DNA from 2 places in the Nocardioides kongjuensis genome. Region 1 is predicted to be linked to the other one. Evidence: riboswitches for the same ligand, from Rfam matches in the RefSeq annotation. Region 1 holds a riboswitch; the other holds the start of a gene.
What was found. Region 1 has a riboswitch for glycine ahead of BJ958_RS03340 (serine hydroxymethyltransferase). Riboswitches for the same ligand answer to the same signal wherever they lie in the genome.
Positions count from the first base shown of each region.

Region 2: it holds a riboswitch for glycine, as region 1 does, so the genes downstream of both, gcvP (aminomethyl-transferring glycine dehydrogenase) here and BJ958_RS03340 (serine hydroxymethyltransferase) in region 1, are expected to answer to the same signal.

Region 1 is NZ_JACCBF010000001.1:699,718-703,117, forward strand. It holds gene BJ958_RS03330 (purine-cytosine permease family protein) at 1-99, shown strand, start outside; gene speB (agmatinase) at 96-1,076, shown strand; glycine riboswitch at 1,212-1,316, shown strand; gene BJ958_RS03340 (serine hydroxymethyltransferase) at 1,343-2,623, shown strand; gene BJ958_RS03345 (endonuclease/exonuclease/phosphatase family protein) at 2,687-3,340, opposite strand; gene BJ958_RS03350 (ABC-F family ATP-binding cassette domain-containing protein) at 3,353-3,400, opposite strand, start outside.
Region 2 is NZ_JACCBF010000001.1:1,336,378-1,339,777, reverse strand. It holds gene gcvP (aminomethyl-transferring glycine dehydrogenase) at 1-1,956, opposite strand, end outside; glycine riboswitch at 2,043-2,133, opposite strand; gene BJ958_RS06360 (MerR family transcriptional regulator) at 2,192-2,842, opposite strand; gene BJ958_RS06355 (bifunctional nuclease family protein) at 2,963-3,400, opposite strand, start outside.

The DNA of each region.
Region 1 (3,400 bases):
GGGAGCGTCGCGACGTTCTTCATCTATCTCGGCCTGCTGCGGCTCTGGCGCCGGCAGTCGGCCACCCTCCTCGCCCGTGAAACGGAGATGTCTGCATGAGCAACCGCGTGAGCACGCACCAGCCGATCGGCGCCCTCGAGGCGACCAAGGTCCCGCGGTACGCCGGTCTCGGCACGTTCGCGCGGATCCCGTTGATCGAGTCGGTGCCCGACTACGACGTCGCGATCCTCGGCGTCCCGTTCGACGGCGGTACGTCGTACCGGCCCGGTGCCCGGTTCGGCCCGATGGGCATCCGCCAGGCCTCGCGCCACCTGCGGCCGCGCTTCCACGTCGAGCTCGACACCGCGCCCCTGGACGAGTTCCAGGTGGTCGACGCGGGCGACGTGCCGTGCACGCCGTTCAACATCGAGGAGGCCATGCAGCAGATCGAGGACATGGCCCGCGACGTCCACGGCCAGGCGGGCCGCCGGATCGTCACCCTCGGCGGCGACCACACCGTCGCCCTGCCGATGCTGCGCGCCGCACACGCCCAGCACGGCCGGATCGCGCTGATCCACTTCGACGCCCACCTCGACACCTGGGACACCTACTTCAAGGCGCCGATCACCCACGGCACCGTCTTCCGCCGGGCCTTCGAGGAGGGCCTGCTGGCCGAGGACAGGTCGATCCACATCGGCATCCGCGGTCCGATCTACGACAAGATGGACCTGGTCGACGACGCGTCCTTCGGGTTCCGGATCATCCGCGCCGGCGACCTCGACTTCCTCGGCATCGAGGGTGCCGCCGAGCAGGTCCGGCAGCGGGTCGGCGACGCGCCGGTCTACATCTCGATCGACATCGACGTCCTGGACCCGGCCTTCGCGCCCGGCACCGGCACGCCGGAGATGGGCGGGCTCAACAGCCGCGAGCTGCTGCACGTGCTGCGCCGGCTGGACGGGCTCAACATCATCGGCGCCGACGTCGTCGAGACTGCTCCGGACTACGACCACGCGGAGATCACGTGCGTCGCTGCGGCGACCGTCGCCTTCGACCTGGTGACCCTGATGAGCAAGACGCCCTCTTCCGTCACCTCCTGAGGCGTGCCATCCTGACGCCGTCACACAACTGAAGACCCGCCGTTCGTAGCCGAAGCAGGAGAGACCTCGCCACCGAGCGGGGCGCCGTAGGAGCAACTCTCCCCGAGAAACTCTCAGGCACCGTCACTGCCCGTGCGAGGCGACTCTGGAAAGACAGGACCACCCATGACCGGTCCTGCGCCCAAGGTGCAAGCCGCTGTCGCGGTGAAGCTCTCAGGCACCGATGACAGAGCGGGGAGGCACACCACCACGACGGGAGCCTCCGCATGTCCACGAACGACGCCTTCGACCAGCACCTCGCCGACTACGACCCGGACGTCCACGCGGCGATCAGCGCCGAGCTCGCCCGCCAGCAGGGCACGCTCGAGCTGATCGCCTCGGAGAACTTCGCCCCGGTCGCCGTCATGGAGGCCCAGGGGTCGGTCCTCACCAACAAGTACGCCGAGGGCTACCCGGGCCGCCGCTACTACGGCGGGTGCGAGCACGTCGACGTCATCGAGCAGCTCGCGATCGACCGGGTGAAGGAGCTGTTCGGCGCCGAGGCGGCCAACGTGCAGCCGCACTCCGGTGCCCAGGCCAACGCCGCCGCCATGTTCGCCCTGCTGGACCCCGGCGACACGATCCTCGGCCTCGACCTCGCGCACGGCGGGCACCTGACGCACGGCATGCGGATCAACTTCTCCGGCAAGCTCTACGACGTGGTCGCCTACCACGTCGACGCCGAGGACTTCCGGGTCGACATGGCCGAGGTCGAGCGGCTCGCCCTGGAGCACCGGCCGAAGCTGATCGTCGCCGGGTGGTCGGCCTACCCGCGACAGCTGGACTTCGCCGAGTTCCGCCGGATCGCCGACCTCGTCGGGGCGTACCTGATGGTCGACATGGCGCACTTCGCCGGCCTGGTCGCGACCGGCCTGCACCCGAGCCCGGTGCCCTTCGCGGACGTGGTGACGACCACGACGCACAAGACCCTCGGCGGCCCGCGCGGCGGCGTGATCCTGTCGAAGGCCGAGCTGGCCAAGAAGATCAACTCGGCCGTCTTCCCCGGCCAGCAGGGCGGGCCGCTCGAGCACGTCGTCGCGGCCAAGGCCGTGGCGTTCAAGATGGCCGCCTCGCCGGCGTTCCGGGAGCGTCAGGAGCGGACGCTGGAAGGTGCCCGTCTGCTTGCCGCGCGCCTCACGGAGCCGGACGTGGTCGACGCCGGGGTGTCGGTGCTCACCGGTGGCACCGAGGTGCACCTGGTCCTCGTCGACCTGCGCGACTCCGAGTTGGACGGCCAGCAGGCCGAGGACCGCCTCCACGCCATCGGCCTCACCGTCAACCGCAACGCCGTCCCCTTCGACCCCCGTCCGCCGATGGTCACCTCGGGCCTGCGCATCGGCACGCCCGCGCTGGCGACGCGAGGGTTCGACGCCGAGGCCTTCGCCGAGGTCGCCGACATCATCGCGGAGGCGCTGAAGCCGTCGTACGACGAGTCGGTCGCGGTCGAGCTGCGCGACCGGGTCGCGACGCTGGCGGCGGCGCACCCGCTCTACCCGGGGCTCGGCTGAGGCACACTGGCCACTCGGTGCTCGCCGGTCGTGCGGACCGGCGAGCACGGCGTGCTCGGCAGGTCAGCCCCGGTCGATGCTCCGCGGCAGGACCTCGACGACATAGGCGTCGTGGTCGGAGAGACGCCCACCCGCGACGAGCGCCGAGTGGTGCTCGACGTGTGCCTGCCAGCCCGCCGGCACGGCGACGTGGTCGATCGACAGCAGCCCATCGATCTGGTGTGGTGCCGTCGCGGTCGGCGCGCCGAGCCCGAGCTGATGCAGCGCGGCGAGGAGGTGTCGTCTGCCGGCCGCGGATCCACTGTACTCGCGACCGTCCATCGCGTGGTTCCAGTCGCCGCCCCACACGTCGGGACGGGCTGTCGAGATCGCGTCGACGGCGTTGCGCGTGCGTTGCTCGGTCGTCTCGCCGACCCACGGCGACCTCGAGCCGCACGACCGCCAGGGCAGGACGGAGGAGCAGAACCTCAACCCCTCGATCTCGGCCATCGCCGTCGCGCCATGCGGGTCCGGGAGCGGTGCGACCGGGTGCCGCGACCAGATCGCGGCCCAGCGACGGCGCGCGGCCATCGTGGCCGCGGTGACGTGGGTCGTGCCGGGCAGGTCGATGCGATCGGACACCTCGGTGAGCAACAGGACGTCGCACGCCAACGTCGAGAGCAGGTCCGCGTGCCGAGCGTCCCAGCGCCCGGCGAGGTTCCATGTCCCGATGCGCACGAGGGATCCTCGTCAGGCCAGCTGGGTCGCGGTGACGCGACCGTCCTGCACCTGCCAGCG
Region 2 (3,400 bases), 640 kb from region 1:
GACCAGGTCGCACAGCTCGGTGATGGTCTCCTCGTAGACGCCGTGCGTCGAGGGGTAGGTGACCATGATCGCGGCGAGGGTCTCGGAGTGCTGCTCGCACTTGGCGCGCAGGTCGGCGAGGTCGACGGTGCCGTCGTCGTTGGCCTTGACCACGACGACCTTCATGCCGGCCATCACGGCCGAGGCCGGGTTGGTGCCGTGCGCGGAGGACGGGATCAGGCACACGTCCCGCTGTCCTTGACCGTTGGCCCGGTGGTAGTTGCGGATCGCCAGCATGCCGGCGTACTCGCCCTGGGCACCCGCGTTGGGCTGGATGGAGACCCGGTCGTAGCCGGTGACCTCGGCGAGCCAGCCCTCGAGCTGGTCGATCAGCTGGCGGTAGCCGTCGGCGTCGGCGGCCGGCACGAAGGGGTGCAGGTTGGCGAAGCCGGCCAGCGAGATGGGCTCCATCTCGGTGGTCGCGTTGAGCTTCATCGTGCAGGAGCCGAGCGGGATCATGCCGCGGTCGAGCGCGTAGTCGCGGTTCGAGAGCCGCGCGAGGTAGCGCAGCATGGAGGTCTCGTTGTGGTGGGTGTTGAACACCGGGTGGGTGAGGAACTCGGTGGTCCGCTCGAGGTCCTCGGGCAGCCCCGCGTCGCCCTCGGCCGACACCTCGGTGACGCCGAAGGCGCCGAGGACGGCGGCCAGCGTGGTCTCGCGGGCGGTCTCGCCGAAGGAGACACCGACCGTGTCGGCGTCGACGAGGCGCAGGTGGATCGACGCCTCGCGAGCGGCGGCGACGACGGCCTCGGCGCGGCCGGGCACCCGGACGTTGAGGGTGTCGAAGAAGGTCTCGTTGACGACCTCGACGCCGGCGGCCGCGAGGGATGCGGCGGCGCGCCGGGCCAGGCCGTGGATGTCGCCGGCGATCGCCCGCAGCCCGTCCGGACCGTGGTAGACGGCGTACATGCCCGCCGTGACGGCGAGCAGCACCTGCGCGGTGCAGATGTTGGACGTCGCCTTGTCCCGGCGGATGTGCTGCTCACGGGTCTGCAGCGCGAGCCGGTAGGCGAGGTGGCCCTCGGCGTCGACGGAGACACCGACCAGGCGGCCGGGCAGCTGGCGCTCGAGGCCCTCGCGCACGGCCATGAAGCCGGCGTGCGGGCCGCCGTAGAACAGCGGTACGCCGAAGCGCTGGGCCGAGCCGACGACGACGTCGGCCCCGAGCGCGCCGGGCGCCTCGAGCAGCGTCAGCGCGAGCAGGTCGGCAGCGACGACGGCCAGGCCGCCGTGCTCGTGGACGGCGTCGATGACCGGCTTGATGTCGGCCACGCGGCCCGACGCGCCGGGGTACTGGATGAGGACGCCGGAGACCGGGCCCTCGGGCAGGCCGTCGGTCAGGTCGGCGACGAGGATCTCGATGCCGAGGCCCTCGCAGCGGGTCGCGACGACGTCGATGGTCTGCGGCAGCGCGTCGGCGTCGATGACGAACGGACCGGCGGCCTTGCGGTTGGCACGGTGGGCCAGCGCGACCGCCTCGGCCGCGGCAGTGCCCTCGTCGAGCAGCGAGGAGCCGGCGGTGTGCAGGCCGGCGAGGTCGGCGACCATGGTCTGGAAGTTGATCAGCGCCTCGAGCCGGCCCTGAGAGATCTCCGGCTGGTACGGCGTGTAGGCGGTGTACCAGCTCGGGTCCTCGAGCACGTTGCGACGGATCACCGCCGGGGTGACGGTGGCGTGGTAGCCGAGACCGATCATCGACTCGCCGGGAACGTTGGTGCCGGCGAGTGCGCGGAGCTCGGCGGCCGCCGTCTCCTCGTCGACCCCGGCCGGCAGACCCAGCGGGTCGGTGGAGCGGATCGACTTCGGGACGGCGGCGTCCATCAGGGCGTCGAGCGATGCGTGGCCGAGGCGGTCGAGCATGGTCTCGACCTGGGCGTCGTCCGGGCCGATGTGACGGTTGACGAAGGGTGCGCTCATGAGCAGAGGTGCTCCTCGGGTCGGGGTCGATGAAATGAATCGAGCCCTCCCCCTCTGTCGGCGCGTCACTGCGCCTTCAGAGTTGCCTGCTCCGCACGGTCCTGGCGCCTGAGAGGTTCCGGGGAGGGATTGCCCCTTCGGCGCAGGCACGGGGCCTGACTCTCCCGTGCAGCATCAACAGCAGGAACAGCCTACAGGTACGACGCCTGTACGGCCGTCCTCGTCCGTTCGGTCGTCAGCCGACGTGGCGCGCAGCGCGGCGCGCGGCCAGCTCGTCGCCGGCGACCGGGCCGGTCTGCTCCGCGACGTTGGCGTGCTCGCTCGGGAGCTCGGCCAGCGTGCCCTCGATCTCGCGCCACACGCCGCCGATGGCGATGCCGAACACGCCCTGGCCGCCCTGCAGCAGGTCGATGACCTCGTCGTTGCTGGTGCACTCGTAGACCGAGGCGCCGTCGCTCATCAAGGTGACCTGGGTCAGGTCGTCGGTGCCACGCTCGCGCAGGTGGCTGACCGCGGTGCGGATGTTCTGCAGCGAGATCCCGGCGTCGAGGAGCCGCTTGATGATCTTGAGGATCAAGATGTCGCGGAAGCTGTAGAGACGCTGCGAGCCGGAGCCCTTGGCGCCGCGCACGCTCGGCTCGATCAGGCCGGTGCGGGCCCAGTAGTCGAGCTGGCGGTAGGTGATGCCGGCGGCGTTGCACGCGGTCGGGCCGCGGTAGCCGAGGTCGCTGGGCAGCGGCGAGACGTCGTCGGTGAACAGGAGGCCCTGCTCCTCCGCGGCAGCAGTCGCCGCGGTCACGTCCTGACCGACCTTCTCGGGCTGCTGCTCGTTCACGGAACCTCCAGGTCGCGGCGCTTCAGGCAAGGGGGATTGCACTGCTGTCATTTCGACTCCCTCAAGGTACGTCCGCGGCGTCGGGCCGGTCAAAGACGTCGCCGGGCGTGTCGCCGAAAACCCTCAACCTGAGCCTGAGGTTGACAGCTGACCCCCCTCGGGATCCGGGGCTCAACCCTCGGCGCCGAAGTCCTCGGGCGAGACGTGGTCGAGGAACTCGCGGAAGGCCTCGACCTCGTCCTCCTCCTCGGCGGGCGCGGCCAGACCGGCCTCGGCGAGGACCTCCTCGGAGCAGTAGATCGTCGTACCGGTGCGCAGGGCGAGCGCGATCGAGTCGGAGGGACGCGCACTCACCTCGACACCGGAGGCGAAGACCAGGGTCGCGTAGAAGACGCCCTCGCGGACGTCGGTGATCCGCACCTCGCTGAGCTCGTTGCCGGTCGCGGTGAGCACGTCGCGCATCAGGTCGTGGGTCAGTGGTCGCGGAGGGACGACGCCCTGCTGGGCGAAGGCGATGGCGGTGGCCTCGACCGCGCCGATCCAGATCGGCAGGTAGCGGTCCCCCGCGACCTCCCGGAGCAGCACGATCGGCTGGTTGGAGGGCATCTC